3 regions of the Pseudomonas sp. NPDC077451 genome follow, and region 2 is predicted to be linked to each of the others. Evidence: predicted binding sites of a transcription regulator. Region 2 holds the regulator's gene; each other region holds the start of a gene.
The links. Region 2 encodes FliA, which starts transcription of late flagellar genes. Its sites were predicted from a motif close to CTAAAGTTTNNNNNNNNNNNGCCGNTAA; they were not measured.
Positions count from the first base shown of each region.

Region 1: a site for FliA is predicted at 2,079-2,106, ahead of ACIGHL_RS07080 (methyl-accepting chemotaxis protein). Genes of this name have one in related genera too.
Region 3: a site for FliA is predicted at 1,870-1,897, ahead of ACIGHL_RS13515 (methyl-accepting chemotaxis protein). Genes of this name have one in related genera too.

Region 1 covers NZ_JBITVX010000003.1:105,537-109,855, forward strand. Annotated here, with positions in the region: gene ACIGHL_RS07080 (methyl-accepting chemotaxis protein) at 319-1,953, opposite strand; gene ACIGHL_RS07085 (undecaprenyl-diphosphate phosphatase) at 2,231-3,061, shown strand; gene ACIGHL_RS07090 (alpha/beta fold hydrolase) at 3,092-4,066, shown strand; gene ACIGHL_RS07095 (DUF1294 domain-containing protein) at 4,135-4,319, shown strand, end outside.
Region 2 covers NZ_JBITVX010000001.1:389,409-393,727, reverse strand. Annotated here, with positions in the region: gene ACIGHL_RS01770 (chemotaxis protein CheA) at 1-821, opposite strand, end outside; gene ACIGHL_RS01765 (protein phosphatase CheZ) at 834-1,628, opposite strand; gene ACIGHL_RS01760 (chemotaxis response regulator CheY) at 1,652-2,026, opposite strand; gene fliA (RNA polymerase sigma factor FliA) at 2,144-2,869, opposite strand; gene fleN (flagellar synthesis regulator FleN) at 2,884-3,714, opposite strand; gene flhF (flagellar biosynthesis GTPase FlhF) at 3,806-4,319, opposite strand, start outside.
Region 3 covers NZ_JBITVX010000007.1:178,543-182,861, reverse strand. Annotated here, with positions in the region: gene ACIGHL_RS13525 (PaaI family thioesterase) at 1-174, opposite strand, end outside; gene ACIGHL_RS13520 (3-hydroxyacyl-CoA dehydrogenase) at 315-1,832, shown strand; gene ACIGHL_RS13515 (methyl-accepting chemotaxis protein) at 2,040-3,608, shown strand; gene ACIGHL_RS13510 (Mpo1 family 2-hydroxy fatty acid dioxygenase) at 3,727-4,251, shown strand; gene ACIGHL_RS13505 (hypothetical protein) at 4,263-4,319, opposite strand, start outside.

The DNA.
Region 1 (4,319 bases), on a different contig from region 2:
TGCCGGCGTTGGCCTTACATATCCATTGATGTACACAGAGGACTGATAAGTCACAGGGTCGTTTCGTGTTTTGTGATTTTTTTTGCAATTAGCCAAAGGTCTAGCATTAGGCGCAACTTGGATGGTCGGCTTAATCTCGGTCTAACTATCTGTTTTCGTTGGCTTTGCTGGTTGGGCTAAGAGCAATGCATCTTAGAGCCCATCAATCTACCCCCCTTTGCGCTGTGGCGAAAAGCCGCAACCGGCGTGGCAAAAGAAAACGGCCAGCTCCGGTTCGGGAGCTGGCCGTTGTATACAAAGTCCGCTTGTAGGGCTTGGCTAGACTTTGAACTGCTTGAGCAGACGATTCAATTGCTCGGCCAGCTCGCCTAGTCGCTCACCCGCCGCACTCGATTGTTCCGCCGCGTGGGTGCTTTGCTGAGCCAATCCGGCTGCCTGGGTAACGTTCTGATTAATGTCTTCAACGACGTGGGTCTGTTGCAGTGTTGCGCTGGCTATCGAGGCATTCAACCCCGACAGGTTGCGCAGCGCCTGGGCAATCTGAACGAGGCTGGCTCCGGCTTGGCTGGCTTGTTCAACGGTGGCTTGGGATGCTCGGCTGCTTTCCATAATCACGGTAACTGCAGCGCCCGAATTCTTCTGCAAGCGCTCGATCATCGTGTGAATCTCAGCCGTTGAGGTCTGGGTGCGTTGCGCGAGCAGGCGAACCTCGTCGGCCACTACAGCAAAACCGCGGCCTTGTTCGCCAGCACGGGCAGCCTCAATCGCTGCGTTCAGCGCGAGGAGGTTGGTCTGATCGGCAATCGATCCAATGACCTCAAGCACTGACCCGATCTTCGTGGTTTCGTCCGCTAAGGATTGTATGACCCCGACAGCTTCGTTAATGGTGATCGAAAGCTGATCTATTTGCTGCAGGCTGGCTTCGATATTCCGCTGCCCCAACCCAGCCTGCTTCTCCGCGTCACCCACTTCGTTCGATGCCTGCTCGGCATTCTTTGCCACTTCCTGAACGGCGTAGGTCACCTCGTTGACGGCAGTAGCGACCAGCTCCATCTGTTGCGATTGTTGCTGACTTTGCTTGTGCGCTTGCCCGGCCAGCCCCCCCAAGGCGTTAGAGGAGGATTCCAGTGAGTCGGAGGTTTCGAACAACTGGCCGATCACTGTGCGTAGTTTTTGGGTGAATGTATTGAAGTCGCGGCTAAGGGTGGTCAGTTCGTCATTACCCGATACGTCAAGATTCCGCGTCAGGTCGGCTTCACCGCTGGCGATGTTGGCCATGGCCTGCATAGAGTGACGCAGCGGCTGTGTGATGCTGCGGATAAGAATTGCGACCAGTACGGCCATCAGCGCAGCGATTGCCATACCGATGAGCGAGAAACGCACCAGATAGTTCTGGAATTCCGCCTCGACATCGTCGACATAGATTCCCGAACCGATAATCCAGCCCCATGGCTTGAATAGTTCGACGTAGGAGATCTTCGGCACAGGGTCTTTTTCGCCGGGCTTCGCCCATTGATAGTCAACCAGGCCAGCTCCTTTGAGTTGAGCTACCTTGACCATTTCGTTGAACAGCGCTTTGCCGTTCGGATCTTTGACCTTGGAGAGATCCTGTCCCTCTAGCTCCGGCTTTATCGGATGCATGACCATGACCGGCTGCATGTCGTTGATCCAGAAGTAGTCATTCTGGCCATAGCGAATCATGCGAACCTGGTCCATCGCGGCTTTCTGCGCCTCGGCGGTCGTCATGCTTCCGCTGGCTTCGAGCTGCTGATAGTAGGTCAGCACGCCGCGCGCCGTCTCGACGATGTTTTGCGTCATGACCTGCTTGCCCCGGTACAGGTCGGTACGAACCTGCTGAATCATCAGCAGGCCAAGCACGAAGAGCATGGCAACCGCCACTAGCGGAATCAGCCAGAGACGCTTGCTGATTGGAAGATTTCGTAGCAGATTCATAGGGTTGTATGCTCCTGTTGATACTTGTGTTCTTTATTATTCGAATAGAGGGGTGGAGCGCGGCGACACGGCCTGCCTTGAAAATCAGCTATGGCAGTGGTTGTTTGTCATGGCCCATGCATAGGGTTTCGGCCGTTGCTGAAAAAAGATGAGGGCGGCCGTGTCGGCTCAATGAATTTACTCGCCTCAAGCGAGTCAGAACAGCGCTCAGATGGCTATCTGACATATACCTTTGTTGTATTCAGCCGCGGTGAGTTGCACCGTTATTGGGGAATAGATGGACCTTTGGATTGCCTTTCAGGCGTTGCTTCTTGGGGTGGTGGAAGGCATTACAGAATTTCTGCCGATATCCAGCACCGGGCATCAGATCATCGTGGCCGATCTGATTGGGTTTGGCGGCGAGAGGGCGCTCGCGTTCAACATCATCATCCAGTTGGGTGCGATCTTGGCGGTGGTGTGGGAGTACCGTCGTAAGATTTTCGATGTGATCGTTGGTTTGCCAAGGGAGAAACAGGCGCAGAAGTTCACCGGGAATCTGTTGGTCGCGTTCTTCCCTGCGGTAGTGCTGGGAATTACCTTCGCTGATCTCATTCACAAATACTTGTTTAATCCGATCACGGTAGCGACGGCGCTGGTCATTGGCGGGGTCGTGATGCTCTGGGCAGAGAAGCGCCAGCATGAAGTACAGGCCGAAACCGTCGACGATATGCACTGGTCCCATGCCTTGAAGGTTGGCTTCGCGCAATGTCTGGCGCTCATCCCCGGCACTTCACGGTCCGGCGCGACAATCATCGGTGGGCTGTTGTTTGGGCTGTCCCGCAAGGCGGCCACCGAGTTTTCGTTCTTTCTGGCCATGCCGACTATGGTCGGTGCCGCAGTGTATTCCGGTTACAAGTACCGCGACCTGTTTCAGCCTGGGGACTTGCCGATCTTTGCGATTGGGTTCATCACCTCGTTCATTTTCGCCATGCTGGCGGTGCGCGCCCTGTTGAAATTTATAGGCAACCATAGCTATGCCGCATTTGCCTGGTACCGGATCATCTTCGGCATCATCATCTTGGCTACTTGGCAGTTCAGCTTGATCGACTGGAGTACCGCGGCGGGCTGACGCGCAACGCACACAGCAGAGGAGTGCCCTGTGCACGCATTCGAACACCGACTGTTGCCCATCAATGGCATCACCCTCAGCCTTTACTGCGCCGGGCCTGAGCAAGGCCCGGTGATCTGGTTGCTCCACGGATTTCCCGAAAGCTGGTACTCGTGGCGTCATCAGATCCAGGCGTTGGCGGATGCAGGCTACCGTGTGGTGATTCCGGAGATGCGCGGCTATGGCCAAAGCAGCGCGCCGGATGATATCGCCAGCTATGACCTGATAACCGTTTGCGCGGACATCCAGGCGGCAATGGACCTGCTTGGTCACCGCTCGGTAGCGGTTGTGGGCCATGATTGGGGCGCACCGGTGGCTTGGCATCTGGCCTTGCTCGAGCCGCAGCGAGTCAACGTTGTCGCGGCTATGGCGGTACCTTATGGCGGCCGTCCGAAGAGACCCGCGATCGACATCATCCGTAGCCAGTTCGCCGATCGCTTCAACTATATTCTGTATTTCCAGCAGCCCGGCGTTGCCGAGGCCGAGCTTGATCAGGACATTCCGCGTACTTTGCGGATGATGATGCATAACACCTCGGCAGCGGTCCCCAAGGATTTGTTCCTGCAGGACAAGCCGGTCGGCAGTTCGCTCTATCAAGGCATGCAAGACCCGGGCGCTCCGCCGGCTTGGTGCGGCTCGGACGCGTTCGCCGTCTACGTCGCTACGTTCGAGGGACGCGGCTTTCATGGTGCACTGAACTGGTACCGCAATTTCGAGCGGAACTGGGAGCGCACTGCACCGTTAGCCGAGCGCAAGGTGGAGCAGCCTGCGCTTTTCCTACTAGGCGACAAGGACCCGGTCGGCACTCTGGAAGCTCATACGCTGCAGAAAATGCCCAGCTGGGTACCGGACCTCGAGCAGCATCTCATCGAAGACTGTGGCCATTGGATACAGAGCGAGCAGCCCGAGCAGGTCAATAGGCTGCTTCTCAGTTTTCTTGAGCGCCGCTACATCCCTGCCCGATAGCTGCTTGCGGCTCGTAGCTCCAAAGGGAAGCGGCTAGAATCCCCGATTTGCCCGCCGGGTCACATGCCATGGAACTACGCGGTCAGCTGAAAAGCTGGAACGATCAGAAGGGGTTCGGTTTCATTCGGCCGGAACAGGGTAGCGAGGAAATCTTCGCGCATATTTCGGCTATGCGCGGCGCTCGCCGCCCGGCGCAGGGCGACCGGGTGCTCTATATCAGCGAACGGGACGAGAACGGGCGCCTGGGTGCCAC
Region 2 (4,319 bases):
AGCAGCGCTTCGAATTCGTCGTCGCTGATGTCATTGCCACCCGCCGCGGCAGGCTTGTCAACGGACCCGGCAGGGGCAGCAGGTGCAGCGGCAGCCGGTTCGGCGAACTGGCCTTTGCCATGCAGTTGATCGAGCAATGCCTCGAATTCGTCGTCGGTAATCTCGTCGCTGGCAGACTGTCCCGCCACCGCAGCAGCAGGAGCGACCGGAGTCGGTTGCTGCTCCGTCGCGAAATGACCCTTTCCATGGAGCTGATCGAGCAGCGATTCGAACTCCTCGTCGGTAATTTCATCTGGGGCGCTTGAAGAAGGTGCCTCGGCAGATTCGTCCAGCGCGCCAAGAAACTGCTCGAACTCGCTGTCGGCGGTCGTAGCGGGCTCAGACTCAGGCTCAGTCTCGACAGACGCTTCGACTATGGGCTCCTGCGCTCCGGCCGGCTCGGCCAAACGGGCCAGCGCTGCCAGCAGCTCGGGCGTCGCCGGGGTTACTTCGGTCCGCTCGCGCACCTGGCTAAACATTTCATTGACGGAGTCCAAGGCCTGCAGCACGACATCCATCAATTCCGAGTCGACGCGACGCTCACCCTTGCGCAGGATGTCGAAGACGTTTTCAGCGATGTGGCAGCACTCCACCAACTCATGCAGCTGGAGAAACCCGGCACCGCCTTTTACCGTATGGAAACCGCGAAAAATCGCATTGAGCAAGGCTGTGTCATCGGGGCTGCTTTCCAGCTCCACCAGCTGCTCTGACAATAGTTCGAGAATCTCGCCGGCCTCTACCAGGAAATCCTGGAGGATTTCTTCATCGGCGTCGAAGCTCATATTTAACTTCCCCTAAAAGCCCAGGCTCGAAAGCAGATCATCAACGTCGTCCTGCCCGGATACGACGTCTTCACGTATATCGGCATGCATCTGCGGACCTTCACCATTGGAAGGCAGTTTTTCTTGTTTTTTCATTTCCTGCTCGGCGCGCATCGCGTCGCGGTCGTGCTGGATGCCCGCCACGCGGTCAACCTGGCCGGCCATCAGCACCAGATTAAGCAGGTTACTTTCGAGTTCGGTAATGAGCCGGGTCACTCTTTTGATCACCTGACCGGTAAGGTCTTGGAAATCCTGAGCCAGCATGATTTCGCTAAGGTTCTGCGACAGCTGACTGCCATCGTTCATGCTGCGCTGGAGAAACTGGTCGATGCGCTTGACCAGCTCACGGAACTGTTCAGCGTTCATATCGCGCCGCATGAAACGCTGCCAATCAGCAGTGAGGCTCTGCGCCTCGTAACTCACGTAATTGACCAAGGGCGCCGATTCTTCAACCAGGTCCATGGTGCGGTTGGCCGCTTTCTCGGTCATCTCCACCACGTACGACAGCCGATCAGTCGCATCGGTGATCGGTGACGGATCCCCCCCGGTGGCACAGGTATCCATCTCGAGCTTTACGATGGCGTTGTGCAGCTCCCGGGTGAGCTTGCCAACTTCCAGGTAGATCCCGTGATTGCGCGCCTGATTGAGCTCATTGAACATCTGCGTCGCTTCGTCGAAACGACCCTGTTGCAGACTTTCAATCAATTGGGGTGCGTGAGCCTTCAGAGTTGCTTCGAACTCTGCCAGGGTTTGGTCTGCTTGCGTCATAGTGCCCTCGCGGCGTTACTGCTTCAGCCGTTGACGCGCTCGAAGATCTTTTCGATCTTCTCTTTGAGCACTTGAGCCGTGAATGGCTTGACCACGTAACCGTTTACGCCCGCTTGCGCGGCCTCGATGATCTGGTCGCGCTTCGCCTCGGCGGTCACCATCAATACCGGCAGATGCTTCAAGCGCTCATCGGCACGCACCGCGCGCAGCAAATCGATGCCGCTCATGCCGGGCATATTCCAGTCGGTGACGAGGAAATCGAAACTTCCGCTCTTGAGCATCGGCAGCGCAGTGGTGCCGTCATCTGCCTCGGCAGTGTTGGTAAAACCCAGATCGCGCAAGAGGTTCTTGATGATCCGTCTCATGGTCGAAAAGTCGTCGACGATGAGGATTTTCATGTTCTTGTCCAAGTACACCTCCGTAAATCCCGAATCGAGACCTGCTCACGGTCTGTTTGCGAGCCTCATGAATGAAGCTCGTAAGCGGTCTCTAATGCTTTTGTCGCAAACCGGTCGTTAACGCGCGCGCCACTCGCCAAGACGAGCCCGCAGACGGGCCGCGCACTGACTGTGCAACTGGCTCACCCGTGATTCACTGACGCCCAGTACCTGACCGATTTCCTTCAAGTTCAACTCTTCGTCGTAATACAGCGAAAGCACCAACTTTTCACGTTCGGGCAGGTTACTGATGGCCTCGGCCAACGCCTGTTGGAAACGCTCGTCTTCAAGATCGCGGGACGGTTCCGGATGGGTGCTGGCTGCATCCTCCTCGAACTCCCCGTGCTCGCCTTCCTGAAGCAGATCATCGAAGCTGAACAGGCGGCTGCCCAGGGTGTCGCCCAGAATGCCGTAGTACTCATCGAGACTCAATTTAAGTTCGGCCGCAACGTCCTGATCTTTAGCGTCGCGTCCTGTTCTAGCCTCAATTGCCCGAATTGCCTCACTGACCATGCGCGAGTTTCGGTGTACCGAACGCGGCGCCCAGTCACCTTTGCGCACCTCGTCGAGCATGGCGCCGCGGATGCGAATACCGGCGTAGGTCTCGAAACTCGCCCCTTTTCCGGCGTCATATTTTTTTGACGCCTCCAGCAAGCCGATCATGCCGGCCTGCATCAGGTCGTCGACCTGCACGCTCGCTGGCAAACGCGCCAGGAGGTGATAGGCAATGCGCTTGACCAGCGGTGCGTACTGATCGATGAGTTGATATTGCGAGTCTTTAGCCTGAGCTTTGCTGTAATACATACCGAATCCAGCCGCTATTGTTCGTTAGGCTCTGCGGCGGGCCTGACCAGGCGCTCCACAAAGAACTCCAGATGACCGCGTGGCGTTGCCGGCAACGGCCAAGTGTCCACCTTCTGCGCGATAGCCCTGAACGCCAGCGAGCACTTTGCGCGCGGGTAGGCCTCATAAACGGCGCGCTGCTTCTGCACAGCCTTGCGCACCGCTTCGTCATACGGGATGGCGCCGACGTACTGCAGCGCCACGTCGAGGAAGCGCTCAGTCACCTTGGTCAGCTTGGCAAACAGGTTGCGCCCTTCCTGCGGCGCATGGGCCATGTTGGCCAAGACCCGGAAGCGGCTGATGCCGTAGTCACGATTGAGCAGTTTGATCAGCGCATAGGCATCGGTGATTGACGTGGGCTCGTCGGTGACCACCAGCAACACTTCCTGCGCGGCGCGAACAAAGCTCACCACACCGTCACCAATGCCAGCGGCGGTGTCGATGATCAGCACATCGATATCATCGCCGATGTCGCTGAAAGCCTGGATGAGGCCAGAATGTTGAAGCGTCGACAGCTGCACCATGCTCTGAGTGCCGGAAGCGGCCGGAACAACACGTATGCCGCCCGGCCCCTGAATCAGCACATCGCGCAGGTCGCATTCACCGGAAATGACATCGGCCAGGGTGCGTTTTGTCGTCAGGCCGAGCAACACGTCGACGTTAGCCAGACCAAGGTCAGCGTCGAGCAATACCACTCGACGCCCGAGATCGGCCAGCGCCAAGGCCAGATTGACCGACACGTTGGTCTTGCCGACGCCACCCTTGCCGCCGGTCACTGCAATAACCTGTACGGGATGCATACCCATTTTCACACGCCTATCTCTTGCTGGAGCCCTTGGGCCATCGATGCGTTCAGCGGGAACGCGTCTTCTTTGTGTGTCTCTCGGAGCATTGCGTTCATCCGACCTTCCTAGAACCGTTGTACAGATCGGAGAACATGTCAGCCATGGTTTCCTCGCTAGGAGCCTCTTCCGATTGCAGGCTCACCGCGCGGCTGACCAACTGGTGACTGCGTGGCAGATGCAGGTCATCAGGAATGCGCGGCCCATCAGCGAGGTAAGCGATGGGCAGGTGCTGACTGATGATAAGACCAAGTACGTCACCCAAGCTCCCGGCTTCATCCAGTTTAGTCAGAATGCAGCCAGCCAGCCCGCAACGACGGTAGTTGTGCCAGGTGGCCTTGAGCACCTGACTCTGGCTGGTTGCAGGCAGGACCAGGTAATTCTTCGCTTTGATGCCGCGGTCCGCCAGGGCCTCGAGTTGCACCTTCATCATCGAGTCACCCGCTGGCAGGCCGGCGGTGTCGACAAGGATCAGGCGCTTACGGGCTAGCGGCGCCAAGGTTTTGCTCAAGGGCTGGCTGGGGTCCAGCTGAATGACCGGAACGTCGAGAATCCTTCCCAGGGTTTTC
Region 3 (4,319 bases), on a different contig from region 2:
GACGCCGCCGTGCATGTTGCTAGCATTGTTCAGATGGCGCGGCAGCAGCGTCAGGGCGAGCGTGGCGTGCTCCGGACCGTAGGCGAGCAGCTCGCTGCCGATGTCTTGAAAGAAACCGGTAACGGAGGCGTGGACTTGCTGGAGTTGGGCGGAAGAATAGTCGGAAGCGGACATGGCGCTCGATCACGGATGGCTTGCTATGGAGTCTGGCAGTCTTTAGGCTCAGGTTCAAATAGATGGAACATGGTTTCGCACTGCGGAATATTGGTTGATCATATTTCAGAATCGCAACGCCATCCACTGAGGAGGTTCCCATGTTTTCCCGTATCGGCATTATCGGCGCCGGCGCCATGGGGCGCGGTATCGCACAGCTATTTGCCAGCGCCGGTCAGCAGGTCTGGTTGTATGACGCTCGGCCCGAAACCATCGATCAAGCCCTGCAGTTCAACCGTGAACTGCTTGAGCGCAGCGTGGCCAAGGGACGTTTGGGCGCCGATGAGCTACCGGCGATTCTGGAGCGCATGCAGCCAGCCCATCAGCTGGCCGAGCTGTCCGGCTGCGATCTGCTGATCGAAGCCATCGTCGAAAACCTGGAAGCCAAGCAGAGCCTGTTTGTCGAGCTTGAAGGTCTGGTTGCGGCCGACGCGGTCCTTGCGACCAACACTTCCTCGTTGTCCGTGACCCGCATTGCCAGTGCCTGCGCGCGGCCTGAGCGGGTGGCTGGGTATCACTTCTTCAATCCTGTGACGCTGATGAAACTTGTCGAAGTGGTGCGCGGCGAGCGCACCGCCCCGTCGGTCATTGAGCGGCTGGTGCAGCTAGCCGAGCACGCCGGGCACTTCCCTGCGATTACGCCGGATACTCCCGGGTTTCTGGTCAATCACGCCGGTCGTGCCTATGGCACCGAGGCGCAGCGCATCCTTAGCGAGGGCATCGCCACGCCGGAACAGATCGACCGAATTTTGCGGGACGGGCCCGGGTTTCGAATGGGCCCGTTCGAATTGTTCGATCTGACCGGGTTGGATATTTCCCACGCGGTGATGGAGTCGGTGCATGACCAGTTCTACTACGATCCGCGCTATACACCGTCTTACCTCGCCGCGCAGCGGGTGGCGGCCGGTTTGCTCGGTCGCAAAACCGGCCAGGGCTTCTATCGCTACGAAGACGGCCAGCAGATCCGCACGCCTGAGCCCCGCTTCGAGCCGGTAAGCATCGATCGGCCGTTTTGGCTCGACAGTATCGAGCCCGACCTGCGCAGCTCCATCAGATCGATATTGCAGCAGGCCGGTGCGATCCTCGAGGAGGGTGTTGAGCCTTCGGACCAAGCAATCTGTCTGATCACGCCGCTAGGAGAAGATGCGAGTAGCTGTATCGAGCGCCTGGCGCTGCCCGGCGCGCGTACTGTGGCGCTGGACCTCTTCAGTGACCTTGAAAAACGCCGCGTGCTGATGCGTCAACCAGCGCTCGACCCAGCATTGGAGGCTCAGGCACGCCAGGCGTTGGGCGCCGACGGCGTGCCGGTCGAGGTGATCAACGACTCTCCGGGGTTCGTCAGCCAGCGCATCGTGGCCAGCATCGTCAACCTTGGCTGTGAGATTGCCCAGAAGGGCATTGCCTCCCCAGAGACGCTCGACCGCGCGGTCATGGTGGCCCTCGGCTATCCAAGGGGGCCGCTGGGGTTCGCCGCGCATTACAACCCGGCTCGAATCCTGACTATCCTGGAGGGCATGCAGCGCTGCTATGGTCACGAACCGCGCTATCGTCCGAGCCCCTGGCTACGCCGCCGGGTACAGCTCGGTCTGCCGCTGACGGCTCCGGATCAGGCTCGCTAAAAAGCGGGGCCTGACGTACGTTCAGGCTTGAGGGCAGCTTAAGGTTGGCCGCGTCCAGCCGCTAACCCGGTAACTCGGCCATGCCGGGCGGCAACGGGTGTGTAATCGTTTCCAGTCCGGCAAGACCATGTGCCACCAAGGGACAATGTTCTTTGTTGGCAGAGGTGGTACAACGCCTTTTTACCGGACGAAAACAAGAGGCCACCGATGCGCCCTACCTTCCGCCTTCACCCCAAGGCCTGTCTGTTGCACGCAGCGGGCCTGCTGGGCCTGCTGTTGTTTCATGGCTGGATGGAGTTGCCGTTCTATCTGACCGCGATCTCGATCCTGTTGCTTGCCCTATGGCCTTGGTTCGGCCCTTGGCGCAGGAATACGGGCACCCCGGTTGCAGAGGACGCCGGCGAGCTGAGTTCCGCAGCCCTGAGCAAGAGCCTCTCCCGGCATACCTGTCATAACGCCCTGTCGGCAGCTCAAGTGTCGTTCAGCGCTGAGCAACTGGCGGCACGGTTGCAGTCACAGCTGGTTGCGGTCAGCGAGATCGCCAATGGCGCCGAGGCGATGACGGCGACCGAACAGGACAGCGCTGCCCGAGCACGGCAGGCGTTAGAAGCGGCCGAAGCCGTGCGGCGCAGCAGCGATAGTGGGCGTATCGAACTCCAGCACGCCATCGAACGCATGCAGCAGCTCAGCGCACAGACCAAGGCCAGCCGCGAACTGCTCGACGGACTCTCAGCGCGCACCGAAGAAATCCGCCAGATCACCGATGTGATTCAGTCCATTGCCAGCCAGACCAACCTGCTTGCACTCAACGCGGCGATCGAGGCGGCACGCGCCGGTGAGGCCGGGCGGGGCTTTGCCGTGGTGGCTGATGAGGTGCGAAACCTGGCCGGTCGCACCAGCAGTGCTACCGAAGAGGTAGGCCGGATGGTTAGCGATATTCGTGAGCAAAGTGGCGCAGTGGTCAGCCATATCCAAAAGCAAGCCAGCGAACTGGACGAAGCCGCCGCACAGATCGCAGGAACAGGCGTTCAGCTCAGTGGAATTGCCGAGTTGGCTGGCAATGTCGAAACCCAGGTGGCGGAAATCGCTGCCGGCACGGCAAGCAATCATGAGCGACTCGCGCAGTTGTTCGTCGCGGTAGAGCAGCTGCGTGGAGACGCTCTGGAGAGCGAGACCCAGACCCGCCAATTGGAGCAGGCCGCAGAGAAGCTAGTAGGGCAGGCGGAAACCGTCAGCGAACAGCTCGCCGAGGTACAGCTCGATGCCTACCACCAGGATGTATACGACCTCGCGCGCGAAGCGGCGGCCGCCATCGGGGCGCGTTTCGAGGCGGATCTGAAGGCCGGGCGCCTGGGTGTCGACGATCTGTTTGATCGCAATTACCGGGCGCAGCCGGGCACCAATCCGATCCGCTACAACACCCGTTTCGACCGTTACGCCGACGAGGTGCTGCCGGCGATCCAGGAACCCCTGCTCGCGCGCAACGATGCGTTGATTTATGCCATCGCGACTACGCCGGATGGCTACGTGCCGACCCACAACCGTGCCTTCAGCCAGCCCCCGGTCGGCGACCCGGAGATCGACAAGGTCAAGAGCCGCAGCAAGCGCTTGTTCAATGACCGTACCGGCGCGCGCTGTGGCAGCCACGAACGCAAGGTGCTGTTGCAGACCTACAGCCGCGATACCGGAGAGCTGATGCATGACCTGTCGGTGCCGATCATGGTGAACAGCCGTCACTGGGGTGGCCTGCGATTGGGCTATCGTCCGGAGCCCTAGCTGAGCCGCTGATTGGCGCAAGCGCCATGACCTTTGGCGCTCAACCACCACTCGACACCGCGCGGCACCTTGCCGAGCTGGCTAAGCTTGCCAGTCAGGCTATTCGGAGCTCGTCCCCATGAAAACACTCACCGATCACCTCGCCCAATACGCGGCCTATCACCGGGACCCGCGCAATCTGCTCAGCCATTTCATCGGCATTCCCATGATCGTGCTGGCTGTCGCAGTGCTGCTGTCGCGTCCAGGTGTGGAGGCGTTCGGGCTATGGCTGAGCCCGGTTGCGCTGGTCGCCTTGATCTCGACGCTGTTCTATTTTCGGCTGGATGTGCGCTTCGGCGTGCTCACGGGCGCGGTGCTGTTGCTCTGCGTCTGGGTCGGTGCAGCCCTTGCGCAGCAATCGACGGCGCTATGGCTGAGCGCCGGTGGCGGTTTGTTCGTAGTTGGCTGGATTATCCAGTTCATCGGTCACTACTTCGAAGGACGCAAGCCTGCGTTTGTCGACGATCTGACCGGACTGATCATCGGGCCACTGTTCGTTGCTGCTGAGCTTGGCTTCATCTTCGGTCTGCGCGAACCCCTGCGCCACGCGATCGAAGCGCGTGTCGGCCCGGTTCAGCTGCGCCAGCAGCCGGCCGATGCCTGACAGGAAGGTGCTCAGTCAGGGGCGAGCGCCATCCATTGATCGCTGAGGCTGCGCGCGTGGCGATCAAC